Regions from separate parts of the Paenibacillus sp. PvP094 genome, predicted to be linked through region 4. Evidence: riboswitches for the same ligand, from Rfam matches in the RefSeq annotation. Region 4 holds a riboswitch; each other region holds the start of a gene.
The links. A riboswitch is a leader RNA that binds a small molecule or an ion and turns the genes downstream of it on or off. The one in region 4 is predicted to bind cyclic di-AMP.

Region 1 (7,956 bases), 1.4 Mb from region 4:
TCCTTGTTCACCATATATTTCATTTGCATACTTGTAATATTCATCTGTTCAAGCATCGCTTGTGTCTGGGCGTCCGTTCCATTCTGCTCCATGACGGATTGAGCCAATTCCTTCACGTTATCACCCGATACGTCTGCAGTAATGACATAATTGTCGCCCTCTTCGGTGATCTTGGTATCTTCCGCAATTTTATTGAATTGGTCCAATTCTTCTTCGGGGTTCAGGCTTGATTGCATTTGCTCAATCAGCTGCTTCGTTTGATCATCAGGAATTTTAACCCATTGATCTCCCACCTGCGAATAGATGGCATCGGAAGTAATGTACTGCTTCACGTTTTGTGCTTCCTGCCCGGACATTTCCATGTTCATCTCTTGATAGATCATCATTGGATCCTTGATGATATCCATCTTCATTGTTGTTTTTACCTGCTGATCCTGTGACTGTTCGCCAGCCTCCAGCTTCAAATTCTGATCAATGGTTGCATCGCTCGAGAAGCTTTTCATTTCCTTGGCTGCTTCATTCGTTTTGGTAATCAATTCTTCCAGTGTAGGGATCTGTGTTTCCTGCTCTGCAGGTGTATTCCCCTCGTTTGTCGCTTCGTTGCCAGCCGGCGGCGTTGCAGTGCTGTTATCCGCATCGTCACCGCATGCTGTCAGGCTTACTGCTAATAATGCCCCGATAATGAATGTCGTCCACTTCTTCAACTGTTTGTCCTCCCAAAATAGATGTGATCCGTATTCATTACCCAAATGTTTCCTTTATTAATCATGTTTGTGGTACATGCGTTGCTCTAGTACGATTTACAAAAACCGATTCTTGATCTCAGGTGTCGGCAGCATACACGCTTCGTCCTTGCCAAACCACCGGTAACGATTACGGGCTACCCAGTTATACACGGCATTTCGAATGAATTTGGGCACAATAATAAAGACATATAATAATGGATACGGAAATTTCAGACCTTTGGCCAGCCGCAGTGCAGCTGTCGAACGTGTATAGTAACGGCCCTCTTCGATAAGTACAAACGTATCCATGCTGTCTGTAGAAAGATTTCCTTTCTTCAGCAAGTCCTTGGCTACATCAGATTGGAGCGATGCAAAATGATATTTCCCTTCCGGATCACGTTTGATAATCCATTTGGTTAATCCTTGGCAAAAGTGACAAACCCCGTCCACGAGTACAATTGGGTGTCCCTCATGCTCATTCGCTCGAATTGATGTCATAATTGAAGCCTCCTCATTTATGCTGTTAGATTAACTTACCCACTTTTCACCTTCACGTTCGGCTATCCCCAGAATTTATACGACTCAAAGGAATAGAATAGAAAAAGAGCGCAGGCTCTAAAGCCTACGCTCGTATCTGTTTGGACAATTACTCAGCAATTGCCTTTTCCATCCACTGATCTTCAATCATTTGTTGATGCAGATCTCCTGCCCACTGGTCCATGCATTTGCAAATGAAATCTTTGCGGCATACGGGACAAGGCGTTTTCTGCAGACGGCTGATCGCTGTCATCTTCCATTCCGGAGATTTGGAGTAGAATACACGGCATTGCGTGCCATCTACCAGCTTCATTGTAAATTCATACAATCCGTCTTTTTCGTTTTTACTAGCTACTTGTAATTCTGCAATACTTGGTCTATAAGACATGGATATCACCTGTCAATTCAAATTTGTTTCCTGCATATTCCCTGCATGACACTTCTCAGTACTAAGTCATATTAAAGAAATTTTAGTTCGATGTCAACTCAGGGAGCACGAACCTCCCAGCTTATTTTGGATTGATTCCATACCCACCAAGTTATGCCACACTATCCGCCGAACAAAATATCCAATATCGTGCCTACCTGACCCTGCTTTTTGCCTTTTAGTACATCGGGGTCGAATACTTCCACATAACCACATGAGGAACAGGCTACGAACAAATAGTGATTATGCTGAATGTCGAACATTTTGCTAAGACCAGCCCCGGACATGGATACTTCCTTGATGTTGCAATCCGTTCCCCGGCATTTCGTACATACAAACCTTCGCTCAATCATCTCTTCAATACTCATTTGCATTCCCCCTTTTTCAGATGCCTGGCATGAAGCAAGAGTATAATTATGTAAAAGAGTACGCGATTTGACCTGCAATCTCCTGCATGTCTTATGATTTTAAATACAAAACCCTGCCGTTAGCCAGCAGGGCTTGTACCAAACAACAGGTATCCAGGATAGCCTGCTTCATTTATTTCTCCCTTTACTTCAGCGAGATTCGGTTTATACCACGTTCAGTACGACATCAATATTCCCGCGAGTCGCTTTGGAATAAGGGCAAAAATCATGAGCTTTGCGAGCCAGATCCTCGGCCTGACTATGATCCACACCCGGCATGCTTACATCCAGCCGGACCGACAACTGGAATCCGTCATCCGCAGGGTCTTTTCCAATGGATACATTACTCGTTACAGTCACATCTTCCAGTTTAACGCCGGCTTTACGTGCCACGTTGGCAAGAGCACTTTCGTAACATGCACCGTATCCTGCTGCAAAGAGCTGCTCAGGGTTCGTACCTTCACCGCCGGATCCACCCAGCTCTTTTGGCATTTTCAGATCATGTTTAAGGACTCCATCCGATGAAGTTACCGAACCTGTACGTCCACCTTTGACTGTCGCAGTTGCTGTATATAAAGCTTCCATTAGAATCTCTCCTTTTACATCAATATTTTTGCTGCCTACAATTCAATTTAAACTTCTGGCTTAATTTGAAACGGATTTGGGTTACTTAATCAGCTTTTGCATCTTTGTCATTTTCATGCATCATCCCGCCATCCGCATAACGCCATTTATGATATAAAGGTAAATTTTCTGAATTTGGGTAATACACTAAGGGCCTGATCCCTCTCCACTCATTTTGTCCATCTACATAAAAGTTGCACTAGACAAAAATTATTGAATGAGTACAATGTAAGTAACAACATATATTTTCAGACATATAAAAGTGAATAACCCAGGTCTTCATCATACGGAGCATCAATACGATTATTATAAAAAGTCAGGTGAACATTTATGAGTAAAAAAAATCCATTCAGCTCTCCTTCGGCTGAGCAATTAGCCGCAGCAGGCATGGCTCCCTCCCTCGGGGAAGCACACGGCTCCATGAAGGTTCCGAAGAACGCCGCCTGGTGGAAAAAATTCCTCGCCTTTGTCGGCCCAGGTTATCTGGTCGCTGTCGGCTATATGGACCCGGGTAACTGGGCAACAGATATTGCCGGAGGTTCCCAGTTCGGTTACACGCTATTATCCGTTATTTTAATCTCAAACCTGATGGCCGTCGTATTACAGTCACTTGCAGGCAAGCTTGGTATTGTAACTGGACGGGATCTGGCCCAAGCTTGCCGCGAACGGTTCAGTATGCCGGTTGTCATTATGCTCTGGGCTCTGTGCGAACTGGCCATTGCCGCAACAGATCTGGCTGAGGTTATCGGTTCAGCCATTGCACTGAAGCTTCTGTTCAACATCCCGATGTTATACGGCGTCATTATTACGGCTGTGGATGTTCTGATTATCCTTTTGCTGCAAAATAAAGGCTTCCGCGCTCTGGAAACACTAGTCATCGTGCTGATGGCAACCATCGCCCTCTGCTTCGGGATTGACCTGTTTCTTGCCAAACCGGACATGGGCGGGGTACTCACAGGCTTTGTACCAAGTGCCGAGATACTACAGAATCCTGCGATGCTATATATTGCCATCGGAATCATTGGAGCAACGGTTATGCCGCACAATCTATACTTGCATTCGTCCATCGTGCAGACCCGGCAGATCGAACAGACAACTCAGGGGAAAAGAGAAGCAATCCGTTACTCCACCATGGATTCAACGATCGCTTTGACCCTGGCCCTGTTTATCAACGCCGCCATACTCATTGTGTCAGCCGCTGTATTTCACAGTGCAGGCATGACGCAGGTCGCTGAGATTGCAGATGCTTATCACTTGCTTACACCTCTGCTGGGCACAACCATTGCAAGTATTCTGTTTGGTGTCGCTCTGCTGGCCTCAGGTCAGAATTCTACGCTTACAGGCACACTGTCTGGGCAGATTGTCATGGAAGGTTTCCTGAACATTCGGATTCCGGCTTGGCTTCGCCGGCTCGTGACCCGATTAATTGCAATCATCCCTGCCGTTATTGTGACGGCTATCGCCGGCGAACACGGAACGGAAGAACTACTGATTTTGAGCCAGGTGATTCTATCCTTGCAGCTGCCTTTTGCCGTCATTCCACTTGTGATGTTTACGAGTGACAAGAAAAGCATGGGCGCATTCGCCAACAAACTGTGGCTCAAAGTCATCTCTTGGATCATCGCTGCCGTAATTGTGGTTCTGAACGTCTATCTGATCTTCCAGACCATCATGCTGTTTTAATCTATATATGCGCTAAAACCGTTTCCCTCTTACTATAGATTTATAAAAAAAAGGCTGATCCCTCATCAAGAATATACTTGAAGGGATCAGCCTTTTAGCTTTGCCGTGCACTTGCCTTGTCCTTTATTTAATGACGCGAAAGTCATCTTTTTTTAATTTTATCCACTAACCCTCAGAAGGCACAAGCAGTGGAATAAGCTGCTCCAAGGCTTCGATGGTCCAGTCTGCACGCTCTTGGCCCTCAAGCTCAGGCTGAAATCGTCCATAGCCCTGCAAAATCCGAATCGTTCGCATCCCCAGCTTCTTGGCAGGAATGATATCGTTATCAATCCGATCCCCAATCATGACTGCTTCCTGGGGTTCACATCCCGCCTGCTTCAAAGCCACCGCATAGAGTTCCGGATCCGGCTTCGATACGCCTTCTTCTGCCGAGCAAGCCAGTACATCCACGTACCTCCGCAGACCGTAGCTCTCCAGGCGCCCCTCTGTCCCTGGACTCTGATTGGCGATGATCCCGATTCGATAATGGTGTGACAATTCCTTCAACACCGCTTCAGCAGAAGCGAAGGGCTTCTCCAGTTCCTTCCGGAACTTCAACTTCTCCTGGATCTGCTCCCTATGACGTTCATCGCTGATTAGCGTTCGAATGGCTACCCTCATGGGCCACTGCTCATAATTTCGATAACAGGAGGCAAATATCTCTCGCACTTCCTCTATTTTCACCGGATATCCAAGCAAGCAGGCTTCTTTTACAAACTGCCCTATAATATCATCTACCGGCTCCCATTCGTCCACCAGCGTATCTCCTACATCAAAGAACAACCATTTTAACCCCCGTACATCCGGCACGCCTATTCCTCCTTGTTAGCCATGAACGCAATCTCTAAATCAGCAATGTACATTAATGCTCAAATAAAAAAGAAGACCCACCATCATGCATGAGTCTCCTCAGAATTCCGTTTTTCCACAAGTTCAATTATAACAGGCACCTTACACCGGATCAATCGGCAGCTATCACATTAACCATTAAGCAAGAAGCCCACTTCTCCATTAAGAGAATACACAATGCGGTCAGCTCCCATCCCTCGGTAAATGCCTTTGGGGTGACTCTGTTCTGTAATCACACATAGTGATTTGGAGGTCCAGGAACGGCAGATCTGCAGATAGCGACAGGTCAGGTTCAAACTATTCTCGAAGATAAAAACGTTGCCTACGCTCGACTGCGGTAGAAACCACTTCTGAGCTTCAGCTGTATTCATGCGAATGACGTTCTCCACTCCGATTCTGCGGAGCTTCCGTTCTTCCCCTGCACTGTTGGTCAGAACGGCAAACGGCATTTTTTTGTACATCAACAGCTTGATAAACTTGCGGCCTGCTTCATTCGGTGCTGTTACTAAAATCATCTCATTATCCATCATTCGTTCCTCCCTTGGCGTGAAAAGACAACAAAAAAGAAGCGTGGGGGACCAAGGCCTCCCGAACGCTTCTTGAATAACCCATGACGAAAACGCCATGAATATGCGTACGGCTTGTTGCCTCTCCCTTTAACGCTTACGAGGTTAGCTGACGGATTCGGGCGCGAGAGTCGCCCTATTTCCGGCTTGCACCGAAAAATTCACCCCATGGATTAGCTGCAATGACAGCCAATCCGATTGGTTCCCCCGTTTCCCACCCATGAATGAATGGAAACTCAGCGATTAAAACATCGTTCCTGTTTCATGTATTGACCAGAGCGATATTATCGTTTGTTTCGTTGTTCATGTTAAGTTTAATTGAATTAGAAATTACGATATGAATCATACACCCGCGACATGTTAGTGTAAAGTCCGGTCAGATCACCGAATGGACGAATTTAAGGCATTACATATCAATGATATCGCTTACAACCGATCCATTCTCCATCCATCTCTGTGAATCTCGCTAATTCTCGTCCTTATGAAAAACGGTTGTAATTTTAGATATCTGTAAGTAAACATAGGAATTTATTTAATTAGTTTTGCATTATCTAATTGTAAGCAATATAATATAACTATAGAAATCATTAACCCATTATACGATATGGAGGCGACTGATCATGTCCGTTTATGACTACAAAGTCAATACCCTTCGGGGCCAGGAAGTCGAGATGTCCGATTATCGCAACAAGGTGCTGCTAATTGTAAATACGGCGAGCAAATGTGGTCTGACCCCGCAATTTGAAGGCTTACAGGAACTCTATAACAAATTCAAAGACCGGCAGTTTGAAGTACTGGGCTTCCCAAGTAACCAATTCGCTCAGGAAAAAGGATCTTCCGACGATATTGCTGAGTTCTGCCAGATGAATTACGGTGTAAGCTTTCCTATGTTTGAGAAAATTGATGTTAATGGTTCAAGCGCTCACCCTCTATTCCAGCACCTGACAACAGAGGCACCGGGACTGCTCGGATCCAAAGCCATCAAGTGGAACTTCACCAAATTCCTTGTTGATCAGAACGGACGGGTCGTGAAGCGTTATGCTCCAAAAACGACTCCTGACCAAATTGAGGCTGATATTGAGAAACTGCTGAAATAGATCAACATGGAGAGGCCACAATCAACATGGAACCACAGAAAGTCCGGTTCTGTGTGAATGGCCTTTTTTTATGTTTATCCAAACGCAAAGAAGAGGTTTTCCATATTCGGAAAACCTCTTCTTGTCGTACAATATGATGCGGTCGAGAGGACTCGAACCTCCACGGGCATACGCCCACTACCCCCTCAAGATAGCGTGTCTGCCATTCCACCACGACCGCATGTCGTAAATAATCGGCAACAAAATTGATTATACAGGATCTCAATATAAAAGTAAAGCACTTTTATTAAAACTACTTTGCACCTGTGTTTTTTCTCCAAATATCGGTTTTTATCGTCATGATCTTTTAACTGCTGCATACATTAAATTTCAATTCTTTTATACATCTTCATTTTTAATTTTAGCTCTTCACAATAAACATATCATATACCTAACATAATTTTCGGACTTCTAACTTTTATCAATCATATTATGTAACGTTATAATATAATTGAAACTTAAAATAAGAAATCATTGACAAAATACGGATGTTTATGTGATTATATATATCATATAATTCGGATTTTAAACATAAAAGGATTCAGAAATCAATATTAATGTTATATAACATAACATTTCACGAACATAGGAGGCGAAAGACCGTGAACCGTGGGAATAAGCTGCTCGATTATGTCAAACTGCTTGATTCCTCCATTCATGTCGGAGGTTTTACCCATTCATTTGGTATGGATGTACACATTGCTGAAGGCAGCATCCGAAATGCCGATGATCTGGAATCCTTCATGCGCTGTCAGCTGCATCCCAGTATCGTTCGACTTGAGGGCATGGCGATTAAAGGTATCTACAGCGCAACGGATCATAATGACACATGGCGAACAGCTCTCATTGACAAGTTGGTTCACGTTCAGCGGACTCCTTCTGATCAAAGGGAGCAAGCCGCTGCCATGGGCAAAAGACTGATCAAGCTGGCCCGGGCTCTCCACCCCTGGATAGAATTCAGCC
Region 2 (7,956 bases), 2.6 Mb from region 4:
AAGATCATGCCATCCAGTGCCCGTTCCTGTAATGCCAGATCGCGGAATTCGATGGAGTGCAGGGTGTGAACCTCATCAACGACCCGAATGTAAGGATGAATTGCAGGACAGCGTAAGGATACGTTACCGATATCCATGGAGCCATGATCATCTCCGCTAACGATCTCGTCTTGTGGAATACCGAGTTCCATGAGGTTTTCACTGAACGTTGCAGATAAAGCTTCATTGGTTACCATCTCATCATACGACGTTTCGTAATTCGAAGTCACAAGACGACAGCCTGTTTGGAGCGCGGAACCTTCGGCAATCTGTATGACACGCTGCGTTAGTATGTTAAGCTCTTTTCTGGTTGCGGCGCGTACGTAAAATTGGGCTGAAGCATAGTCGGGGATGATGTTGGCAGCCTGACCACCGCTATTAATAACACCATGGATCCGGACAGTACTTCTCACTTGCTGGCGGAATGCATTAATACCGTTAAAGGTTTGAATGACCGCATCGAGAGCATTTATCCCTTCATGCGGACTGGCCGCGGCGTGAGAGGATTTGCCGTGGAATTCAAATTGCACGGCATCAATGGCCAGAGAGCTGCCCGATTTCTCATAAGCATAATAAGGATGGGCCATTAGCGCGACATCACAATCATCAAACAGACCTGCTTCAGCCATTGGAACTTTGGCGCCACGAGTTTCCTCCGCAGGTGTGCCGAAGACTTTTAACGTTCCTCCAACTTCATCCAGAATGGACTTTAGACCGACAGCTGCGCCCAGGCTCATCATACAGATCAGATGATGGCCGCAAGCGTGACCAATCTCGGGAAGTGCATCGTATTCGCATAACAGGGCTATGGTTGGTCCTTTTTTGGCAGCAGCGTAGGTGCCGATAAAAGCCGTACCCAGTCCAAGTACGGGAGCTTCTACTTCGAAACCGTGAAATATCAATTCTTCCTTTAAGCGGGCAGAAGCAAGGTATTCCTCGTTCCCGAGTTCAGGATTGGCACCAATGTATGATGAAATCTCCTTAAAACGGGAAGCATATTGATCAATAACCGACAAAATTTGTGATTTGGTATGTGTCATCGTGAACTCCTTCGTGCAAAATGAAAATAATTTAGTCATTATATCATGTTTGCTTGATTTTTTCAGAAACAAGTCAGGATTTGTAAGTTGAAAACTCATTGCATAATCATGCATTGTACTTTATAATGACTCAGGCATCAACATGAGGAAGCACATAATGTATTGTAAGGGGAGAACAGGGTTGAAATTGATTAGTCGTTACACCATGATGCTGTTGACCTTTGTCGTTTTATTGACAGCTGCCATTCCTTCGGCGCTGGCAAGTGGAACTACGGGCACTTCAGACAGTAAAAAATTGGTTCTCGGCACGAGTGCCGACTTTGCACCATATGAATTCCATAAAGTTATTAATGGCAAAGATGAGATTGTCGGATTTGATATTGCCATTGCCAAAGAGATTGCTGCCGATCTGGGCGTAGAACTTGTCATCGAAGATATGGGTTTTGACGGCCTGCTGCCTGCATTGCAGAGTGGACGCGTGGATATCGTTATTTCAGGCATGACACCGACAGAGGACCGCAAAAAAAGTATCGACTTCTCGGATACCTACTATAAATCGAAACAAGTCATCATGGTTCGCAATGAGGATAAAGACAAATACCCGACCATGGCTGAACTGGAAAATGAAAAGATCGGAGCACAGAAAGGTTCGATTCAGGAAACGATCGGACAGAAGATTCCTGGAGCCAAGCTGACGTCTCTTGATAAAATCTCGGACATTGTGCTTCAACTGCAGACTAAACGGATCAACGCTGCAATCGTTGAAGATACGGTTGCCGCAGGCTACCTGGACGATATGATTGGACTTGCTCCTGCAGTTCCGGATGAAGAGCAGGTAGCAGCAGCGATCGGTATTCGCAAAGGCAATACGGAGTTGCTAAATGCTGTTAATGGTACGCTTGAACGATTGAAGAGCGAGAATAAAATTGATCAGATGGTAACCGAAGCCAGTCAATTGATGGCAGACCGTGAGGTCAAATCGCCAAATATTTTTGAAGTATTCTGGCAGTACAAAAGTTTTTATGCTACGGGGGTTGGTTATACCCTCCTATTGTCAGCACTTGGCGTAATCTTCGGGGTAATCATCGGTTTGATCATTTGTTTGTTCCGAATGCATGATACAGCAATTTTGCGGTGGATTGGTACGGCATATGTAGAAGTCATTCGCGGTACGCCGATGCTGGTTCAATTGATGATTATTTATTATGGTCTTGCCTTGACATTTGGTATTACGTTCTCGCCTCTTCAGGCGGGTATTTTAACACTTTCCATCAATAGTGGTGCTTACCTGGCAGAGATCTTCCGTGCAGGGATTCAAGGCGTTGACCGTGGTCAACTTGAAGCTGCCCGTTCGCTTGGGATGGGTAGAGCAGCGGCCATGAGATTTATTATTTTGCCACAGGCTTTCAAAGCTGTACTGCCTGCCATCGGTAATGAATTCGTAACCATCATCAAGGAATCTTCCATTATCTCGGTCATTGGTATGGTTGATATCATGTATCAGGCAAGTGTAGTCAAAAACATTACGTACCAAGGAATGAATCCGTTCCTTATTGCAGCAGCCATATACTTTGTATTGACATTCATTTTGTCCAAGCTGCTGGGTCGACTGGAAAGGAAGTTGAGTGCAAGTGATAGACGTTAGACAATTACACAAATCCTACGACAAAAACGAAGTACTTAAAGGCATAGATGTCTCAATTGGCAAGGGCGAGGTCGTTGTCGTGATTGGTCCTTCAGGATCAGGCAAAAGTACCTTCCTTCGCTGTCTTAACCTGTTGGAGCAGCCTACTTCAGGTGAAATTAATTTCGAAGGCGTATCGATCACGGATCCCAAACACAACATTAATGCAACGCGGGAGAAAATGGGGATGGTGTTCCAGCACTTTAATCTGTTTCCGCATAAAACCGTGGAGCAAAACATTACCATTGCCCCGATCAAAGTCAAAAAGCAGTCTGCACAGGAAGCCAAGCAGATCGCCGCAGACTTGCTCAAAACCGTGGGGCTTTTGGATAAAAAAGATGCTTATCCAAGTCAGCTGTCTGGTGGACAGAAGCAGCGGATTGCCATTGCCAGAGCGCTTGCGATGCAGCCGCATGTGATGCTGTTTGACGAGCCGACGTCTGCACTTGACCCTGAAATGGTTGGTGAAGTACTCGACGTTATGAAGCGCCTGGCTGAAGGCGGAATGACGATGGTTATTGTTACCCACGAGATGGGCTTTGCCCGTGAAGTCGGTGATCGCATCATCTTTATGGATGGCGGTGTAATTGTGGAAGAGGGAACACCAGATGAAGTATTTGGTCAACCTAAGCATCCACGTACGCGTGACTTCCTCGGTAAAGTCTTGTCATAGCCTTTGAGCATGATCCAGTCAGTGAACCGTATTAAATAGAATGAACAAAATAACGAAATTAAACAACCTTGCTCACGTCACGTTAGCAGGGTTGTTTTTTTGTGCATGGATAAGGATCCAGTGTCGTAAAAGTAACGTTTCTGTCATCGTTCCAGAGCTGCTTGATCGCTCTTTTTTAAGAAAAATCCTTATTTTTAAAGCATCATAATGTGTTGTTATAGACAGTTGGTAACATTTACTACGGACCCTGGTTACAAAATTGTGATATATTGTTCCTGCCGAAACTTCCTGAGGAGGAAGTGTGGAGGATGTAATGATGCAGACCGTGGAGGGGAAGATTGAAACGCACGCTGCTTGGGGTGAATTAGGGGTACATAACGCAAGACGAATGTAACAGAGACCTATAGGGTGGTTTCCTCCATCCGAATCCGACAACTAACTTCGCAGGCACAATGAGGGAGGAAGACCATGATTAAGAAGAGAACTATAGCCAAAACAGCAACAGCCCTGCTGACAGCAGCAATGCTCATTCAGGCCGTTCCAGCTCACGCTGATTCTGTTCACGTGGCCAAAGAGGGGGATACCTTCTATACCTTATCGAAACAATATGGAGTTGGACTGAACACACTGGTTAAAGCAAACAGTGATATTTCACCTTACAACATTTATGGTGGTTTGAAAATTACGATTCCTGGAAAAGCAAACACGGCCTCAGCTGCTCCAGCAGCGAAGAGCTCGACGGGTGCAAAGACGATTACGACAGCTAGCCTTGATGTGAATGCTGACGATAAAGTCGTTCAGGCCTGGGGCAAAACGTTTGATTACAGTAAATCCATTGATGTGAAAGCAACAGCGTACTCTGCAGCCGCTTCCGAAAATGGTGGATGGGGTCCTGTTGATTACTTCGGTAATCCACTTGAACTCGGCACGATTGCAGTAGACCCTAGTGTGATCCCACTGGGTACGAAGGTTCTTGTTACAGGTCACTCCCATCCGGGGCTGCCTAAGCAGGCATTTGTGGCTACTGCCCGGGATATCGGCGGGGCGATCAAAGGGAAACGGATTGATATTTTCATTCCTGGAAGCCAGAAGTCTGTGAGCACATTTGGTTTTCAGGATGTTGAACTTTATATCTTGAAATAAGTATCAGCGCCAATAAAAGGGTGCCTTTATGACACGATTAACGTGAAATAAGGGTACCCTTTTTCTTTATTAAAACGCGCAAGATTGGTAGTTCCATAACTTGTGTGTTTGGTTTACGAAGCCGAGTATTATTTGCTTTTTGGCAATTGCAGCATTTCGTCCAAAGTCACTAGATTAAAGCCCCTGCATCGCAGTTCATCTATAATCTCCGGAAGTGCTCCAATCGTACCGGACAGATTGGAGCCCACGCCTCCGCCCGCGTGTTGAAGAATGATGGAGCCTGGCTTGACTGCAGATAAAACATTCTGCTTTACTTGCTCTTTGCTGAGGCCTTTCCAATCCAGCGAATCCACATTCCAGTTGACGATGCTGTATTGCTGTCTTGCGGCCCATTGCAGCTGTTTCTCATTAATGTCCCCGTATGGAGGACGGATCATTTTAGGTGTATACCCGGTCAGTTTACGAATAATGTCACCGGTATGTAGAATTTGTTTGCGAAAAGCATTCAAAGACAGCTTACTGAATTCAGGGTGGTTGTAACTGTGGTTCCCAACAATGTGACCTTCCCTAACGATTCGTCTGACGAGGTCGGGATGTTTCTCTGCCCGGTTGCCGACAATAAAAAAAGTCGCTTTTACATTATATTTCTTTAGAATATCCAATACCTGCGGAGTGAAGCGCGGATCAGGCACATCATCAAAAGTTAGTGCTACCTGTCTGGTTGAAGGCCCATTGGTCTTGAACGTATCGGCATATTTCTGCCTGAGCTGACCGAGTGTCAGCTGTTCATCCTCAGATAGATCCGGCTTTGCAGCAGGTATGCTCTCTGGAACGGGTTTGGCCAGCACTTGTCCAGGTGAATAGCTTCCACTCATAAATATAAGGATCAACATGGAGAATGCGATGAGGCGAATACGCATGATACAGCCTCCTTTGTCAAATTGCGTTCTCTTTGGTATGCCCGCGGTGATGGTTCATTATGCATAAATGTGAGAAGTTTCATTGTCCAATTCGGTCGATAAGCTCATAATTCCACCATTACATATACACAAAAAGGATGGGTGGACTAGGATGAGTACGTATGATTTGAAATCGGTTCGATTGCAGGTCATTGAAGCTGGAGAGGATAAGATATTTTTGGTCACGGGTGGGAAAGCTCATATAGGGGCTGTGGCGACCTTTTATCCGGAAAGAGAACGCGTGGTGGGAACGGCAGTCCGTATTCCGGGGCATAAGGAACAGGAATTATGTGAGCGCCTTGCACGTAAGGCCGCAAATTCTCTGAAGGTGACCGTAACCGTTATTATGGGCATTCATTTTGACGCCATTACACGTGTACAGATCGATGAGATCGTACAGACGGCGGAGAAGCTGCTGGGCGACCATTTATCCCTGGCGAATAACATAAAATAGAAGATTTTGGTTGACCCGGAATCGTGTTTTATGATTTTTTTTGGTAAAATTGAAACGGGATGAAGGTTACCACGTATGTATGATTATATACAAGGATGTAATATCGACTAGGAGGAATACCATAATGTCCATTTTCAAACGTTTGCGTGATTTAACGATGTCTAACATTAATGCCATAATTGACAAGGCAGAAGATCCAATCAAAATGACGGATCAATATATCCGTGATATGCAGGAAGATCTGGAAGATGCAGAGAAGGCTGTTGCTCAACAAATCGCGATTGAGAAAAAATTCAAGCAGCTGTTCGAGGAACAGGAAGCTTTGGTGAAGAAACGTGAGGAGCAAGCTCATACCGCAGCACGTGCACAGAACATGGATCTGGCGCGCCGGGCTCTGGAAGAGAAAAAAGCTGCTGAAGTAAAAATGGCAGAATATAAAACAAGCTATGATCAAAACAAGGCTTCGGCAGACAATCTGCGCGGCAAGCTGGATGAAATGCGCAAGCAATTGACACAAATGAAAAACAAGCGTGAAACGCTGGTAGCGCGTTACAATGCAGCAAAAGCACAAACCGAAATCAACAAAGCGCTGAACGGATTCAGTTCCGACACAGCTAGTGCTGGCATGAAACGTATGGAAGAAAAAATGATGCAAATGGAAGCACAGGCTGAAGCGAGCAACGAAATGTCTTCCAAAGGAAAATCACTGGATGAAGAGTTCGAGAAACTCGGCAAGGATCAGGCCGTTGAGGATGAACTGGCGGCACTCATGAAGCAGTACGAAAATAAGAACTAAACCTTGCATCTTAGGCAAGGTTCACTAGCGGAGGAGAGACAGCGTTTCTCCTTCGCTTTTAAATGCGGTTCATGTTGATAAGTGGGGGCTGTGTAAATGGATTTGAACATTTTGGCGATGCTGGTCTGGACATTATCTGGCTCGGTTTTGCTTTTTGTATTGATGTATGTGGATTCATTATTTACGAAGTATAAGGATTTTGCAGAAGTTAAGGCAGGGAACATGGCGGTTACGACACGGATGGTCATGAAGCTGTTTGCTCAAGGGTATGTGCTTGCCACTTCGATTTCGACAGCGGGTCATCTGGGTGAAGCGCTGCTTGTATCGGTGGTTTCATTTGTCATCCTGCTTATTCTGGAGAGCGTTGTGCACTTTATGATTCGCACGTGGGCCAATCTTGATTTGGACACAGGAATTCAGCAAGGGAAGACCGGATATGGCTTGTTCTCCGGTGCTTTGCACATCGTAGGCGCATTAATTATTGCAGCTTGTTTATAAGATAACGAACGGGAGTAATGGGTATGAGTGTATGGAAACGGATTAAAGGAATACTAGCCAAACCCGAACCACCACGAGCAGAGAAAACCATGCTGGACCTTGAGCCTGGAGATATCTGTGAGGTCTCGCTCGTTACGTATGAAGTTGTGGGGCGGGTGCAGCATCGTGCCCGAAAAGCGGTGGTACTAACACTGCAGGACGGTACAACGTTTAGACATTTGCATGTAGAAGAAAGAGAATTGACGCGTTATTCCCTCTATACGCCAATTGATGGCCGTCTTGACGCACCAGACGAAGTACCAACCTTACTTGATCTGGACGGACGCGCGTATCATCTGGAGGAAGAATATGGAGGAATGGTTACCACTGCAGGCAGGACACCTTATGGTCAGGCTGGAGAGCAATTGGTTTGGCAGTACCAGTCTGATGATAACATGCTTCTGCGTGTGGAATGGCAAGACAGAAGATTTACACTGTATGAAGGTGAGTCCATTCTTCCTGCGGATATCAAAGTGATTCGTTCGAGCTAGGAGAGGTTCCAATGAAAAAGCGCATGGCACTTGGATTAAAATTAATGCTGGTCCTCAGCCTTGTCATGTCCCTGTTGTCCGCGTGCGGGATGCCTTCCGTTCAGGACACTTATCCGCTTGAGTCTGTAAGTGGTAGTGGC
Region 3 (7,956 bases), 4.4 Mb from region 4:
CTACGGTTTGAACCAGATTTCCGTCGATGTAGATCACCACCTCACCCTGCTGCGGCCCAGTCGGAGTAATCATACGGATGCCAGTACCTTTGAAGACATACTCAAAGGAATCACCGTTTACAGCCGAATAATGAACATCATTGAGATAATCGCCGCCAAAAACAAAACGGAGGTTCAACGTGCCGAGAGGCTGCGCAGCAAGGTAGGATTTTCTAAGCGTCACCCTATCCCCTGCTACCTCGTAATCGGTTCCCTTTACCAGCTCAAGTGAGTCATTCATAATCTTCTTGAAACTTTCCGGTTCCTGCAAAAGTGTCACTTCAATATCGGCTTGAGCAGATTCAGCTTTGTCAAAAACAGCACTCACCGGCTGAATGATATTGGGGATTTCCACCTTGAGGAAGTCAAGCAACATGAACCGCCCTGACTTTTTCACGGCTTTAAGCGTATGCAGCCCATCTGGCAGCCCTGAGACACTATAGACCTTTTGCTGCGCCAAACGTCCGTCACGGTAAGCACTCACCGTTTCCTTAAACTCACCATCCATGTAAATATCCATGTCGCCCTGGGACGGATCCACTTCCGTAAAAAACTGAATACCCGTTCCTCTGAATTCATACTCAAAATAATCGCCGTTCTGCTCGGCGTAATGCACATCATCCTTATAGTCGCCAAATGCTCTTCCCGTGCTGCGTGACCAGTTGCCGCTATACTTAATTGCGGGATCATCATTGTTAATCATCGCGAATCGGATTCCTGAAGTGTCAATAACCTTAATCGTCAGCGTCTGCGGATCTCCCGCGCTAAATAACACGTTAAACTTCGTTGTGCCAACGGGCAGCTGGGTGAGGTATTGTTTCTTGATCGTTAACGTATTGTCAATGACAACGTAGTCATCTTCGCCGAGATTGCCCCCGTCGTATGTCACACCAGTTAACGTATTACCGTTCAGGTTTAACGTAATTTTTACATCCGCCTGCTGATCCACTGCCTTATCAAAGTCTGCAGCGGTTGGACTTATTCCACTGTTCTGCCCATCAGACTCTTTTTCCCTGGTTACCTTGAGTGCATCCAGAAGCATGTATTGGCCCGATGCCTTAACGACCTTTATCGTATGTGTTCCACTTGGCAGATCTGTTTTGCTGTACAGCACCTGCTGGGTTTCCCTTTCTCCATCGGTATACGCACTTACCTGTTCTGCCTCTCCATTATCGAGAATAATGCTCATGTCCCCCTGCTCTTGATGCTTCTCTGTCAGCAGCTCGATGCCTGTACCTGTGAAGGTGTATTCAAAATAATCGCCGTCTTTTTCCGTATAATGCACATCGTCATTGAAGTCCCCAAAACCTCTGCCAGTATTCGCATTCCACGAACCTGTGTAATGTATCTCACCGTCGTCATCGTTAACGTAGACCACCTCGGTAACCGTGGTATCCTCTCCAGCAATGGATGGTTCAGCAGCCAGTTCATCTGCTACATTGGAATTGCTCGCTGTATCAACAGTCGTTCTATCATTACTTGTGGAATCCTGAATTGCTATAGTCAGATCCTGTGAACCCTCTAATTGTTCCTTGCCTCCATTTCGCTTCCAATCTCCGGTATAGCGCATGCCTGTATCATCGTCATTCACCGTCGATGTTCCGTTCAGTGCCTTGACTTTCAGCATTCGTGAAGCATGAGGCTCCAATAAACCACTGCTAAACCCCTCGTTAAAGGTACCCAGTTCGGAATGGCTCCACAGGTCACGGACCGATGCAGGTCCTTCCAGACCGATATCGCTCCAATTGACCTTGACCTCAGCACTCCGGTTGCCCAGATTAAACAGAGCCACACTGTACGTTCCATCTCCGTTATTGGCGTACCATACCTGCTGCTGGGTATCCATCGATACCGGGTGAGCCGGACGTCCAGCCTGATTGACAGCGATCACCTCATCATTGGTAAGAAGTTCAAGTCCATAGCTGTCCAGCCTGGTCATGTCATTCCCTGTATACAACGGTGCAGACGAGATCGCCCAGAATGTCATGGCTGTCTTCCGTTCATCCTTCGTGAGCCCATCCATGGAACCGTTGCCCACGTTTAGCGAGTCAAAATCATTCCACCCGCCAGGACCTGCATCACGCCACCAAAGCGCAGCGATTGGAAACAATCGTGCAATATTAGCCCACTGCGTTAACCCCACATTGCTGTCGTATGCTTCGACATCCCAGTCAATACGCCAGCCATTGGCGTGTTTTTTCCAGAAATCCACGTAGTTATGGTCCAGTGCCCATGAAAGCTCGAACCAGATATTATGCCTTGCCAAAGCCTTGGACCAGGCCTCCACATCGCCTCGTGCATCCCTGCTCAGATTGTTAATTCCTGATCCTGGAGTCACGCTGTCGAATTTGACAAAGTTAATCCCCCACTCGCCCAGTAGATCTGCGATGGAATCGATGTATTTCTGAGCACAAGGATTCGAAAAATCAATCTTGTAGGTATACGCATTCCAAGCATCCATCACGGTAAGCGGCTGATATGCAATATCCTGCATTCGGCAAGCTCCGCCCGTTCCATAGATCTCAAGGTTTTTATTGTATGCATCAATCGACAATCCGGGAATCAGATAGATCCCGATCTTCTGACCATTGTTATGAACATAGTCGATAACCTCCTGGAATCCGTTCGGATACAGCTCTTGGTTAGGAATCGGTCTTCCGTATTCATCATTATCTCCGTTCCATCCTGCATCAATATTGATATATTCATAGCCATGAGCCTGTAACTTCTCTCGCATAGCATCCGATTGCTTCTTGATGCTCTCCGCTGATGTCCATTTTACGGAAGGGTCATACACCTGCATACTGTAACTGCTCCAGCCCATGTACGGTTTCTCAGCCAATGTTTTCTCCGCCGCTGCTTCAACCACACGACCTTTTGTCCCTGTAAAACCAAACTGAACTGCTGCAAAGATGAACACCAGAAAAACCATCGCCATCCGTTTACCCATTCGCTTCAAATCATTCCTACCCCCTCTGAAATAGTGAATTCAAATCCATAATGATAGCGCTTTCCTTACGTGATAAGAGTAGTGGATGTATTATGCTCAGGATAGGTACAATTCGGAATTTTGCGTACATTTCACCATGAAAGCGGGGGTACAACAGCCATAGAACAGGCATTTCTCCCCCTTACACCGGAGATTATGCGAGTGAGCTGCTGCCATCAGATCGATTCGGAGGACGTTGTTTAGTAACGATGTGTGTATCGTAGTTTTGGTCAAGTAGAAAGACATAAAAAAAGGCCTCTCGCAGGCGCTAGCCTAACGAGAAACCTTTTCTTCTTATGATGCGGTCGAGAGGACTCGAACCTCCACGGGGGGTTAGCCCACACGGACCTGAACCGTGCGCGTCTGCCAATTCCGCCACGACCGCATATAGCATATCTCCGAGATAACCTATCGCGGCGACAAGAAATAATATATCATGTGAAATTCAATGTGTCAACATTTAAATGATTTAGTATAAAACTACGATAACCGAAAGTTATAAAATCTGGTCGAGACCTGACTTTTCCTGTTGAGAATGAACCTTGCTATCCTCTACGACTCCAATTTACTTATTTGTCCAATTTATGTGCTGATGAAACACAAATTACGTTTTTGTCATCATAAATAAACATGGAGAACTACTATTTTCCACAAAAAGTCTTGAATTCCGTTAACATTGCAGAAGGAAGAAAGGTTTGACAATTACGCATTTATGCAATATAGTTTCAAAAGGTTACAAAAACTTAATTATTCATTTGCCGAGTTTCATGTTTGAAAACGGGGGAACCATTTTGGGTGAATTATTCTTATACATAGGAAATATAGGGAACCTTCTACCGAACCCTTAGCTAACTCCGTAGGCATCGAAGGGAGAACATTGATTTTGAAAAAACTGATCATTTCTATTTTTGGCGCAGCCGTTCTATTCACATCTGGTGCAGCAAGCACTGAGGCGAGCAGTATCAACACCGTCGTTAACAACATGACTGGAATTCCTTACAAGTGGGGCGGCACGACGCTGGCCGGGTTTGATTGCTCTGGATTTATGAGATATATCTTCCAAAAATATAGCATTGAATTGCCACGTACTTCACAGCAGCAAGCCAAGGCGGGTACTCCGGTATCCAAAGCCAATATCCGCACAGGTGATCTGGTATTCTTCAACACTTCAGGCAGCGGCATTTCGCATACAGGCGTATACATTGGGGGCGGACAATTCGCTCATGCTTCCAGCAGTAAAGGTGTCAGCATCACCAAAATGTCGAATCCCTATTTCAGTGACCGCTATGTAACAGCGCGCCGGGTGACCGGACAGTTTATGTATAACAAGATGCTTGGAAAAATATAAGTTGGACAAGAAACAGGCTCTGGATCATTCCAGAGCCTGTTTTGCTGTCTAGTTATTCAGACACACTTGCAGGAGAAACCTTAGTGCAATGCCTTTTGCACACGCATTGCGCCTTGAGACAGCGCGTGACCGCCGCCTACCGCTCCGGCAACCGCAACCGTCTCCATAATCTCCTGATCGGTTGCGCCCTTCGCACGTGCCTCTTCTACGTGGTAAAACGTACATACTTCGTTATTGGCAAACAATCCGATGCCGAGGGCAATCAGCTGCTTGGTTTTGGCATCAATGGCACCTGACTGAAAGCATTCACCCGTAAATTCGTGATACGCTTTGACTACGCCAGGCAATACATCGCTTAATTCTCCAATCTGATCCTTGTAGGCATGTACCTTATCATTCATCAATGTCATGGCTACCCGCACATCCTCTCGGCTGATAAGTTTACGAATTCTCGCTGTACCTATCTTCTCTCCCGAGTGGCGGAATTATGCCAAACCATCCATGGTAATTCCATGCATCCGTCTCCAGAGCGGGTCTCTATTCATCAGCCGGACTTTGGCGCGGTTCGCTAAAGAGCTGATAGCGATAGCTGCGGTCCAGCTTGACCACACGTCTGTTCTGGCGACGGATAAGCACCTGTTCCCCATCCCATGCAACGACAATCCCTGTTACATCGTTGGACTCCAAACCATCCCGTACCACTCTTACTTTTTCACCCGATAAGCGCAGTGCATCCAATTCTGCATCACTAATCATGTCTATGGCTCCTATGTTCCAAAATAATTTACAAAAAGAGACCTAAATGAAGAGTCATTTAGGTCTCACGTGACTGTATTGGACTGTTATGTCATTCGAAAAATGTCCCGACTGAAAGTTACCGCTGCGCGTGCTCTTTGCTGTCGTTCTTCTCGAACCAAAAATCAAGCACTTTGGCGGACATCACACGTTCTTCAAGGTACTCCACTTGATGTGGTGTAAATTGTTCTTTCCAAGCGAAGGACAACTCTTCACACAAGCCTACAATGGTCAGCAACTCTGACCAGGCAACATAGCGTTTGTACCAGAAAAATTGAGGATGTTCAATCATATAGGGATAAAGGTCATCAAATTCCGTATGTTTACAATCCAGGGCACGTTCAAAATGAACTTTCGACTCCGCCAGCTTTTCAATAAAAAATTGTTCTGATGCCGGTTGGTTCCCCATGGTGTTGCCTCCTCTCCCTAACATAACCCCATTATAAATGAAATCCGCGGTCATGCAAAGGCATTGTTCAAAAAATAGGCTTTTTCCTTTAAACTGTCACATTTAATTATCGTCGAATTGCACGGTTCCATCATTCAGTGAACGAATGCGCACCAAGGCTTCCACCGGAATGCCCTGCTCACGGATCGTACGTGCACCGGCCTGAAAACATTTCTCGACCACGACACCGAATCCGACGAGCTCCGCCCCTGAACGTTCAATGATTTTAATGACACCGCGAGCTGCATCTCCGTTGGCGATAATATCGTCTATAAACAAAATACGGTCGTTCTCATGAATATATTCGCGGGATACCATAATATCGGTTACGATCCCTTTGGTAAAGGAAGGTACGCGTTCACAGTAGGCATCGGGATCTGCCAGAAGTGTCTTTTTTCGACGGGCAAATACGAGCGGCACCCCAAGTTCATGTGCTGCGGCAAAAGCAACCGGAATCCCTGAAGACTCCACCGTTATGACCCGTGTCACTCCACTTTCACGAAAGCGAGCGGCAAACTCGCGGCCCATCTCCATTGTCAGTGCAGGATCAATCTGATGATTCAATAATCCGTCCAGCTTCAGCACCTGATCCGAGATGACTACGCCTTCTTGTAATATTCGTTGTTTTAATACTTCCATAATTCGACCTCCCAAGCCTATCCTATGAGGTAAAAGTATCATAGATGAGGCTGTCAGTTCAAGCGAAATCGGCTTTCCTCCATCATTGACCGATTCTGGGGACGAAAGCTTCTTACAATTGTCATGAGTTACCAGGGTCAAGCATACCTTGTACCATGGTACCCGCATGTCCAAACTATAATGGGGCCTGAGAGGGGAAACGCATGAAACAGGCATTCCGGGTGCTGCAGATCGCATTTACATACATCGGAACGGTTGTAGGAGCAGGCTTCGCGACAGGGCAGGAAATATTGCAGTTTTTTACCCAGTATGGCAAATGGGCCACCATCACCATTGGCTTATCGACCATACTATTTGTCTGGCTGGGCACCAAAATGATGCTCATCGCCCATGATACCGGCTCCCGCTCTTACGAGGACCTGAACAAGCACCTATTCGGCCATAAGGCTGGAAAGTGGATTACCTGGATAACGCTTCTGATACTTATTGGTGTAAACAGTGTAATGCTCGCCGGAGCAGGCTCTGTCTTCGTGGAGCATCTTGGACTGAATTACCAGACTGGCTTGATTATTACGATAGTGGGAACGTACCTGCTTCTTGGACGAGGCATCAAAGCCATATTGCAAATGAATAGCATTGTGGTACCGATGATGCTCCTGTTGTCCATTCTCATGATTACAAGCACCATACACCATCCCGGTGCCTTACGGTTCGTTACGCTGACTACAGATACCAATCCTATAAAGGTGTGGCTGTCTCCACTACTGTATTCATCTTTCAATCTGGTACTGGCCCAAGCTGTTCTGGTGCCGGTAGGCAATCAGATCCGTGATCGTAATGTCCTGAAATGGGGCGGTGTAATCGGCGGAATCGGCGTAGGCTTCATGCTGTTAGCCGCCCATTTCGCCATGTCAGCCCAGATGCCAGGTATCATGCAGTTCGAAATTCCGATGGGGAGCATCGCCTTCCAACTTGGATGGGCTGTGCAGTCTGTGTATGTAACTCTGATCTTCATGGAAATATTCACAACATTCGTCGCAGATATCTATGGTATGACTCTTCAGCTTGGTCAGCACTTACAAGTCCCCCCTAGATTAATTACATTAACCATTATGATGCTGTGCTACTCACTCAGCCAGTTTGGATTCAGTTCTCTTCTATCCATTCTCTATCCAATCTTCGGCAGCCTTGCCCTAGTCTGGGCCGGAAAATTGGTGATCGACCGTTGGGGAAGCTTTCGCACGAGACATAAAAACCTGTAAATTATACTGCGTTCCAAAATGTATTACATTTCAAAACCATATTCTCGCAATCAAAAAGCCGCTGTTCTCCAGCGGCTTCTTCTGTTTATTTTATTTTCAGGGATGAATCTAGGCTTTGCTCGCGTATTGCAGGTACAGCTTTTTCAGTTCATTAACCGATCTGCCCAATGAATAGTGCGTTTTGGCCTTTTCACACGCCGAGCGTGCAAGTTCGTACCGATACGAAGGATCCAGCATCACTTTCTCCAACGCCTCAGCAAGTGCCGAGGGATCCTCAGGGGGAACGAGCAGCCCGTTGCTGCCGTTCTCGATCTGTTCAGGAATTCCGCCCACATCCGTACCTATAAGTGCAAGACAACTCAGTGCTGCCTCGGCAAACACGGAACCAAACGCCTCTGCTCTGGAAGGAAGTACAAATATATCGAAAAATGGCATG
Region 4 (7,956 bases):
TCAAGCCACGCAGCGTAGCTGCAGCGTCACTGCTGCCGCCTGCCAGACCGGCAGCCACCGGAATCTTTTTGTCCAGATGAATGTGCACTCCAGTACGCACGTCATAGCGCTCTTTGATTAATCTGGCCGCCTGGAATGCCAGATTCTTCTCATCAAGCGGAATATACCCGGCCTGACTGGAGATAAATATCGTATCGCGAGGCAGTTCCGACATTTCCAGCCGGTCTGCCAAATCGACCATGGTCATGATCATCTCAACTTCGTGGAAGCCATCGCTTCGTTTATGTAAAACGTCCAGCATCAAATTAATTTTAGCAGGCGCTTTTTCGTAAATTTTCAAGGCGTTCACCCGTCCTCACCTTTTCCCTAAGACAACTTAACATATTATATCAAAATGGGGCTGTCAAGTCATTTTTATTCCGAATTCATGGGGAAAAAGCGAGGTCAACCTCGTGGAAGGCCCCGCTCTCCAAACCGTCTAGATCGAATTACGATTTGCGTGCTGCCTCTTCAGCAAGCTGAATGGCACGCTTCACCATATTGCCTGCATCCTTGGCTTTGATGCCACCCCAACCTTCCTGCTGTACGGTATCATAAAATCCCAGGTCTTTTGCCAGCTCATACTTGAGCTCATCTGACATTACACTTCTTCTTCTGCGACTCATGAAACCATCCTCCTTGAAGTAACAGTTCTGATTAGTCCATTTCACCAGGATTCTTCCTGACAGCTTCAGAGCCACCATTTTCGATGAACAGTTCAGCATATCAGTATGGGCCTGTTCAAGTAGTATGCCGTTTCTGGTTAAACCTCATTCCTGCAGTTGCCTGTCTGGACAGTATTTCTACACAAATAAAAAAGCAGTTCGCCCCAAGGGGCAAACTGCCTGTAAAACGATGCTTACGTCTCCATGTAGGAGTTAGGCGTCTGGTCGCCTGGGTTAAATACCATGACTTCCACCGACTCCGTAAGTATATCTGCATAACTGTAAGAGACTCGCTTGAACGTTTCTTGCTCCTCATCAAGCTTGACGATAAAAACAGAAGGGTACGTTTCTTCCAAGACACCCGTACGCTCGATAGTCTTACGGCGGCCACCATTAGCCCGCAACATAATTTTTTGACCTATATGAGCATCGAGATTGCGTTTGATATCCAACAGCGTATTTTTAGCCATTGTCGACGACCACCTCTTTTCTTGTCCATTATACCTGAATTTACAGTCAATGTCAAATCAAAACTAAATATTATATCAGCATGGAAAAGTTGCTGTCAATGAATTTTTTTGCAAATGAAAAAAGCCCCAAATTGGGACTTTAATTGACTTATATCAGACGACTGATGGGTTAACTTTAAGTGTAGATAAATCATTCAAACCAGGCAGGCCAACGCGGTAACTGCCGCGTGTTTCGACACCACCTACACCCTGGCTGCCACTAATTGTGTTATGCAGAATATCATTCATATTCACCGTTTCCCTAACGGATGTAAAGGCTGCCTTGGCAGCCACATATACCGGGTCAAGGGCATGAATCAGAATTCGGCCTGGTGAGCTGGCAAAGTTCGCACCTGCCCGCAGAAGTGCCTCAAAATGGGACTGACATGCTCCTGCAACGATCGTGAGCGCATCCAGATGACGCTCATATTGTCTTGCAACCTGGATCGCCGCTACAAAATTTTGCGAATTCTTGTAACTTCCGAGACTGTATAAGTCGTAAGGCTGACGGGTCTTCAGCACTCCGTCATGGCCCGTAATGACTACAATGTCAGGCTGGACTTTGGGAAGAAGACGATACAGGGCATCAGCCATGGCTGACTCATGGACATATTGACCCTCTGCCGGGACACGAAGCTGCTCATAGAGAGCCATACTTTTCTTCAGGTAATTTGGATCCCCATCCAAGTGAAGCACCTTGCCGGGCATTTCAAAATAAGCCGGCTCCCCGCTGTGCAGCCCAGTCCTGCGTCAGGCCTTCACGGTTGCGTTCCGCCTGTTCAATCCGGTTCTGCTGCAGCCTGGAGAGTGTTTGATGTGCTTTTACATGTGCCTGCCTGGTCTTGGCACTCTGCGGCTCATAAGGAACCTGTATCAAATCGTCCACCGGGGAGTCGGCAAGCAGCCGGAATTCGGTCCCTTTAATGACCGCGCTATCCAACTGGAGGCCTTCCACCCGAAAAGTCACATCTCCACCGTATGACTTACGAACGACCAAGTCTCCGATATTCATCAACATAATCACCTCTACCCCATCGTATGGGCAAAGACCCGGTTTGGTTCATCCGAATTTATTCACAGGCCGGCACGAACTCCTGCATCCCACATCACCGTGCTTAGCGTCGCATATTCCTGCAGACTAAGTGTCTCACCCCGTCTGGACGGCTGAATGCCAGCCTGCTCCAGTAACTGATCAGCCTGCTCCCGATTCTCCTTGGTGAAGAAGCGAGCTTTCAGATTGTTCGAGATGGTTTTTCTGCGCTGGGCAAATGAGGCTTGTACCACTTCGAAAAAGTGTGCTTCACTCGGCACTTCGACAGGGGGCTGCTCACGAACCTTGAGCTTGATGACAGCCGATTCAACATTCGGCTGCGGAATAAATACGGTTGGCGGCACAATACAAACCAATTCAGGCACACTGTAATATTGGACCGCAATGCTCAGACTTCCGTAGTCCTTCGAGCCGGGGGCAGCTGCCATACGTTCTGCTACTTCCTTCTGAATCATAACGACAATGCTGTCTACCGGCAGTTTCTCTTCCAGCAGTTTCATCATAATAGGAGTCGTCACATAGTACGGCAGATTGGCTACAACACTCACCTTGCTCACACTAGCAAAGTCTGTGCGGAAAAGCTCTGCCAAGTCCAGCTTCAGCACATCGCCGTGCTGTATCCGAACGTTGGGATAAGGCTCCATTACTTCTCCAAGGATCGGTAACAAACGCTGATCGATTTCCACAGCCGTTACAGGACCGGCTACCCGGGCCAATCTCTCCGTAAGCGCTCCAATTCCCGGGCCAATTTCGAGTGCGCCCTTGGACTCGTCCAGATCCGCTGCATTTACAATTTTGTTCAATATATTCTGATCAATCAGAAAGTTCTGACCTAAACTTTTTTTAAAGGAGAAACCGTGTCTCTGAATTATCTCTTTCGTTCGCTTGGGTGTTGCAATTTCCAAAGTCTCATCCATGCCATTCATACGCTCACAATCCTTCACGTTCAATTTGCGATAATGCTGCAGAAAACTCTTCCCGGCTAATTTGGAATACACCCAGCCGCTTGTGGAACTGCTTTCCGTTGCAGTAACCGATGCCCAGCAGATTCCCCATCTCCATACGTCTTGCGGCTGCCTGCGGGTGCACAATCAGTCCTGCTGCAATCAAGTCCTCCCAATCGATCTGGCTCGGTATACCCTCATACGAGGTATGCACACGCTCCAGCGCATGGCGGATTGCCTCAGGTGAGGCATTCTCGACCCCGATATCCCCTTTACGGGTTGCATCCGCTTCCGGAATAAAAGCATGCTTGCAGCCTGGGACCTTATTTGCAATGATTTTGCGAATGCGCTCACCGGCATGATCCGGGTCCGTAAGAACAATCACCCCTCGTCTCTCCTGTGCCAGTGCAATTCGCTTCAGGATTCGCTGATTGATGGCTGATCCGCCGGTCTCTATGGTGTCTGCCTCAACAGCCCGCCGGATGGCGACGGTATCGTCGCGTCCTTCTACCACAATGACTTCTTTTATCATGTTCCATTTCTTCCTTTCTAACGCAAAAAGAAGAGGAATATCCTCTTCTCTGCCAAACGGCGGCGAGCCTATTCAGACTCCACCGCCGCATATTCCGCATGATTCATTCATGCAACTATTTTATAGCATTCCCATTTCAAAGTAAAACGATTTTAGTTCGCTTCCGGCTTAACCGGACCGATCACATATACCGTCTTGCCTTTCTTACGTCCGAAATTCAGGGCATGCTTTACACTGTCATAATACACATCGATTTTGTTGCCTTTAATGGCGCCGCCGGTATCTTCCGCACGACGGAAGCCGAGGCCCTCAATGTACACCCACCAGCCGATCGGAATCACTTTTGGATCGACCGCAATGGTCCGTCCTTCAGTTACCCGGGTACCGGAAGCTGTTTTTGTACCAATGCCAGGCTCCTCAGAAGAGTACGCGGTCATCGATACATTTTTAAGTACTTTAGAATATTTAAAAGAAGTGCCTGAGACGGTAATCACTTTGCTGCCTGATGCAGCGGTTTTCTTCGAGTTCGTTGTCGTTGCTTTCTTTGCTGTGGAGGTTTGGGCCGATACCGTCTGAATCTCCGGCTGCTTCACAACAGGTTTTGCTTTGGTTCCGACAGCAATAACTTTATCGACACGGTTGGTCGATACCGATTTGCCCACCATCTTTTTGGAGACTAGCTCTCCATCCTGAAACACCTTTTCGATATGCTGTACAAGTGTACCTTCTTTGCCGTTTACGATGACGCGATTGTCACCTTTGTACAAGCTAGGGTCAGCCGTTTTGATTACTTTGTACGCAATCGGCTGTTCCACTTCCACTGTACGCTTTGTTACACGCACTACGCGAATTTTCATATCTGCCTTGATTGGTGTTGCGAGCGCAGGATAAACCTTATCCTCACTGGCAACTTCAATTCCAGATTTCTGAATTGCATCTTCTACCGATGAATCGGTTGTATACAGAGTCTTGGTGTCTCCGTCTGCCGTAATGTTGACTGGAACGGCCCGCTCAATAACAATGCGGTCTCCATCTGCGATTGCCCCGTTCAAAGGCATGGATACCTCATCGTGGGGGCTGACTGTGATTGATTGCTCCTCCAGCATTTCTTGAAGCATTCCTGTACGAGTCTCTACCGCTTGAGCTTTGCCATCAATAACCAGCGAAATTTGTTTCCCGGCTTGACCGTAAACGACTAACAAGATCATGATTGTAAGCGCGATTGAGAAAATAGCGATCAGTGCCATTTGACGCATGTTCTCATGCTTCCACCGCAACGCGTAAGACTTACTGGATGATCGTGACTCATGGGTCTCTTCTGGTTGGAATGTGCCCACTTCTCCGTCCTCCTTCATAGCCTCGCCGTCTAAAGTTAATGCATGATGTCTTTGACGCGACTATACCAAATTTTCTACAGAACTGATCGATATCTCAATAACCGGTTCTGCACCATGAACCACTCTTCGCAACATGATGTCACCACCTGAATTCTTACCGTATGATGACCTTATTTCTTTTATTCAAAAACAAAAAAGCCAAAGAAAGAGTGTAAGAGGAACTCTTTCGTGGCTTCCGAATGATTTTGAATATCGGAAATTCATGCACGAGGTTGCCTCTCTTTTTCCGCTTGCGAGGTTAGCTGTCGGGTTCGGGCGAAAGAGAGCCGCCCTATCTCCGGTCACCCGCTCATGGCGGATGCCCTTGAATTCACCCCGAGACCCAAAGAAGAAATCAAATAGTGCTTCGCAAATGCATCCGCTGCTTTTGGGTCAGCGAACGATGCGCATCAGCTGCTAACACTGATGTTTAAGCCCTATTGGTTCCCCCGCTCTCCGTTAACGGAGACTCAGCGAGATCGGTTCATGAAAAGTATTGTTGTGTCATCGGAAAGTGTCCCTTTGTTCATCCCCCGAACATCTGTCCAATTTTCCTCACAACAATTCACTGAAAAGATGATATCCTGTTTCGATGCATGTTGTAAAGCGTTGTTCAAGTACGTTTTTCTAAATATTTGGTTAAAATATTGTAATATTCTTCATTTATTTGGATCAAAAAGCAAATTCGCTCCGTCTACCTCTCTTTTTCACCGCATTTGCTTCGTTTTTTAACGAATTCCAAATCGTTCCATGGCATTTTTGGTCGTTATTGCAGCAATTTCCTCTACCGAAATGCCTTTAATTTCCGCAGCTGCTTCTGCAACCAGACGTACATGCGCTGTTTCATTTCGTTTTCCACGATAAGGATGTGGTGTAAGATATGGGGAGTCGGTTTCAATGAAAAATCGGTCCATCGGTACCTTCGCCAGTACCTCTTTCGGCTGCTTGGCATTTTTGAACGTAATTGGTCCACCGAAGGATAGATGGAACCCTAGATCAAGACAGAGTTTTGCCGTTTCCCAGCTTCCTGAGAAAGAGTGCATGACACCCCCGACTTGTCCAGCTTTCTCTTCACGCAAAATTTTGACAATATCCTCATGAGCATCGCGATTATGAATGACAATAGGCATGTTAAGTTCACGAGCCAGTCCGATCTGTTGTCTTAATACACGATGCTGCACATCCTTGGGTGAAGTGTCCCAATAATAATCCAGGCCAATCTCGCCTATGGCAACGACTTTTTCATGTTTGCACAGAGACGCAATCCACTCGAGATCGCCCTCCTGCATCGTAATGGCATCCTGAGGATGCCAGCCTACAGCAGCATATATAAAATCATACGTTTCGGCAAGCTTCATCGTGGATGGAATGGTCTCCCGGTTGAAACCGACATTGATCATACGGCCAACCCCGGCGTCTACAGCACGTTGAATCATCTCCTCGCGGTCCTCGTCGAATTGCGGTGCATCCAGGTGTGTATGTGTGTCGAATAACATCATTTGTATTTCTCCCTTCCTGTCGAATAACTGTTTTCTATCCCAATCAAAATCCTATAAAATGCACCCATTTTATCATCATCATTGATTTTTCAGAGTACAACATGTGGAATTACCAAATTTAATTTCTACTATATATAGGAGCCCTTATAACCTCAACTTGTTCAAAAAAAGTGTACATTACAAAATTATGTCGATCTACATATACTCTCCATTAAAGCAGATTACTGTATCATGATAATATCTCGAAATAGAAATTCTTTCTGTCATAGCTAATTTGTAAATTTTTTGCTCTCCACGGCTCACTTCATAATCATGAGAAGTATGGGCGAATATGAGATGGCAGCTCGTGAATGATGGCGTCCACCTTGTTTTGCGGATAGTACAGATGGTGCTTACCACGATGTATACCGCTGATTGAACGGACGATGTCCGAAACCTCGGATAATTCATGCAACTTGTCCTGTCTATCCAGCAGCAGAATCTGTTTGTCTGTCGATTCATCCGGACGAAAAACATCATACGGAAGATCCGTCGGAAAATCAATTTCCAGATCATACTCGGGATGAAGACCCGCTTTGGCAAAGGCAACCCGAATTTCTTCAATCGTTTCCACATCGATCTGTTCAACCTCTACATACTTATACAGCCTGCGATCCATAAAACGTTCGCATAACTCGCTCAGAACAGAATCGTTCTCTTGACGCCACTGCATGAATGTGGTCTGTATTAAAGCTTCATCCAATTGGAGATATTCATCAACAGAGAGCACTCCGTCAAACAGCTGCGGCAGTGGCTCCAGCATGAAACGGAATTGGAACCCCTGCTTTACTAGCTCTTTTGCACGCTTAAATATTTGTCTCAGGATAATTTCGGAGCTTCGGGTCACCGGGTGGAAGTAAATCTGCCAGTACATCTGGTATCGTGACATCAAATAGTCTTCCACGGCATGCATACCGGATTCCTTGACTACAATTCTCCCGTGATAAGGACGAAGCATTCGCAGGATGCGGTCAAGGTCGATGGTTCCGTAGTTTACACCTGTAAAGTATGCATCCCGAAGCAAATAGTCCATCCGGTCTGCATCAAGTGGGCTAGTGACCAAATTCACGACGATTGGCTTTTCATATGTTTTCTGAATAACAGATGCCACCTTCTCCGGGAAATCGGGAGCAACCCGTCTCAGGATCGCCCCCACTTCGGTATCCCCAAGGATAATTCGGCAGGTCCAGTCCTCATGGTTCATGTCGAAGGCTTCTTCAATGGAGTGAGAGAATGGCCCGTGACCCAAGTCATGCAATAATGCAGCGCAGAGTGCAACGGCTTTTTCTTCCTTAGGCCAAT

Region 1: it holds a riboswitch for cyclic di-AMP, as region 4 does, so the genes downstream of both, ABIC22_RS03065 (hypothetical protein) here and ABIC22_RS09570 (resuscitation-promoting factor) in region 4, are expected to answer to the same signal.
Region 2: it holds a riboswitch for cyclic di-AMP, as region 4 does, so the genes downstream of both, ABIC22_RS21225 (3D domain-containing protein) here and ABIC22_RS09570 (resuscitation-promoting factor) in region 4, are expected to answer to the same signal.
Region 3: it holds a riboswitch for cyclic di-AMP, as region 4 does, so the genes downstream of both, ABIC22_RS29115 (C40 family peptidase) here and ABIC22_RS09570 (resuscitation-promoting factor) in region 4, are expected to answer to the same signal.

What each region holds. Positions count from the first base shown of each region.
Region 1 is NZ_JBEPOM010000001.1:611,053-619,008, forward strand. Features, by position in the region: gene ABIC22_RS03030 (DUF6612 family protein) at 1-704, opposite strand, end outside; gene ABIC22_RS03035 (thiol-disulfide oxidoreductase DCC family protein) at 801-1,223, opposite strand; gene ABIC22_RS03040 (hypothetical protein) at 1,372-1,650, opposite strand; gene ABIC22_RS03045 (zinc ribbon domain-containing protein) at 1,812-2,057, opposite strand; gene ABIC22_RS03050 (organic hydroperoxide resistance protein) at 2,262-2,681, opposite strand; gene ABIC22_RS03055 (Nramp family divalent metal transporter) at 3,108-4,403, shown strand; gene ABIC22_RS03060 (HAD family hydrolase) at 4,569-5,252, opposite strand; gene ABIC22_RS03065 (hypothetical protein) at 5,423-5,821, opposite strand; cyclic di-AMP (ydaO/yuaA leader) riboswitch at 5,937-6,109, opposite strand; gene ABIC22_RS03070 (glutathione peroxidase) at 6,478-6,954, shown strand; tRNA gene ABIC22_RS03075 (tRNA-Leu) at 7,092-7,174, opposite strand; gene ABIC22_RS03080 (urease accessory protein UreF) at 7,596-7,956, shown strand, end outside.
Region 2 is NZ_JBEPOM010000001.1:4,601,231-4,609,186, forward strand. Features, by position in the region: gene ABIC22_RS21210 (M20 family metallopeptidase) at 1-1,079, opposite strand, end outside; gene ABIC22_RS21215 (ABC transporter substrate-binding protein/permease) at 1,285-2,724, shown strand; gene ABIC22_RS21220 (amino acid ABC transporter ATP-binding protein) at 2,711-3,436, shown strand; cyclic di-AMP (ydaO/yuaA leader) riboswitch at 3,703-3,902, shown strand; gene ABIC22_RS21225 (3D domain-containing protein) at 3,905-4,579, shown strand; gene ABIC22_RS21230 (polysaccharide deacetylase family protein) at 4,708-5,499, opposite strand; gene lpdD (prenylated flavin chaperone LpdD) at 5,651-5,992, shown strand; gene ABIC22_RS21240 (PspA/IM30 family protein) at 6,117-6,788, shown strand; gene ABIC22_RS21245 (DUF350 domain-containing protein) at 6,885-7,286, shown strand; gene ABIC22_RS21250 (DUF4178 domain-containing protein) at 7,310-7,816, shown strand; gene ABIC22_RS21255 (DUF4247 domain-containing protein) at 7,828-7,956, shown strand, end outside.
Region 3 is NZ_JBEPOM010000001.1:6,470,240-6,478,195, forward strand. Features, by position in the region: gene ABIC22_RS29105 (X2-like carbohydrate binding domain-containing protein) at 1-2,989, opposite strand, end outside; tRNA gene ABIC22_RS29110 (tRNA-Leu) at 3,329-3,413, opposite strand; cyclic di-AMP (ydaO/yuaA leader) riboswitch at 3,775-3,906, shown strand; gene ABIC22_RS29115 (C40 family peptidase) at 3,912-4,376, shown strand; gene ABIC22_RS29120 (carboxymuconolactone decarboxylase family protein) at 4,457-4,786, opposite strand; gene ABIC22_RS29125 (hypothetical protein) at 4,914-5,132, opposite strand; gene ABIC22_RS29130 (hypothetical protein) at 5,251-5,580, opposite strand; gene ABIC22_RS29135 (xanthine phosphoribosyltransferase) at 5,683-6,258, opposite strand; gene ABIC22_RS29140 (YkvI family membrane protein) at 6,462-7,520, shown strand; gene ABIC22_RS29145 (glycosyltransferase) at 7,629-7,956, opposite strand, start outside.
Region 4 is NZ_JBEPOM010000001.1:2,037,060-2,045,015, forward strand. Features, by position in the region: gene ispE (4-(cytidine 5'-diphospho)-2-C-methyl-D-erythritol kinase) at 1-340, opposite strand, end outside; gene ABIC22_RS09545 (small, acid-soluble spore protein, alpha/beta type) at 489-665, opposite strand; gene veg (biofilm formation stimulator Veg) at 899-1,174, opposite strand; partial or broken gene yabG (sporulation peptidase YabG) at 1,328-2,225, opposite strand; gene rsmA (16S rRNA (adenine(1518)-N(6)/adenine(1519)-N(6))-dimethyltransferase RsmA) at 2,288-3,190, opposite strand; gene rnmV (ribonuclease M5) at 3,195-3,740, opposite strand; gene ABIC22_RS09570 (resuscitation-promoting factor) at 3,893-5,077, opposite strand; cyclic di-AMP (ydaO/yuaA leader) riboswitch at 5,349-5,602, opposite strand; gene ABIC22_RS09575 (TatD family hydrolase) at 5,845-6,615, opposite strand; gene ABIC22_RS09580 (HD domain-containing protein) at 6,926-7,956, opposite strand, start outside.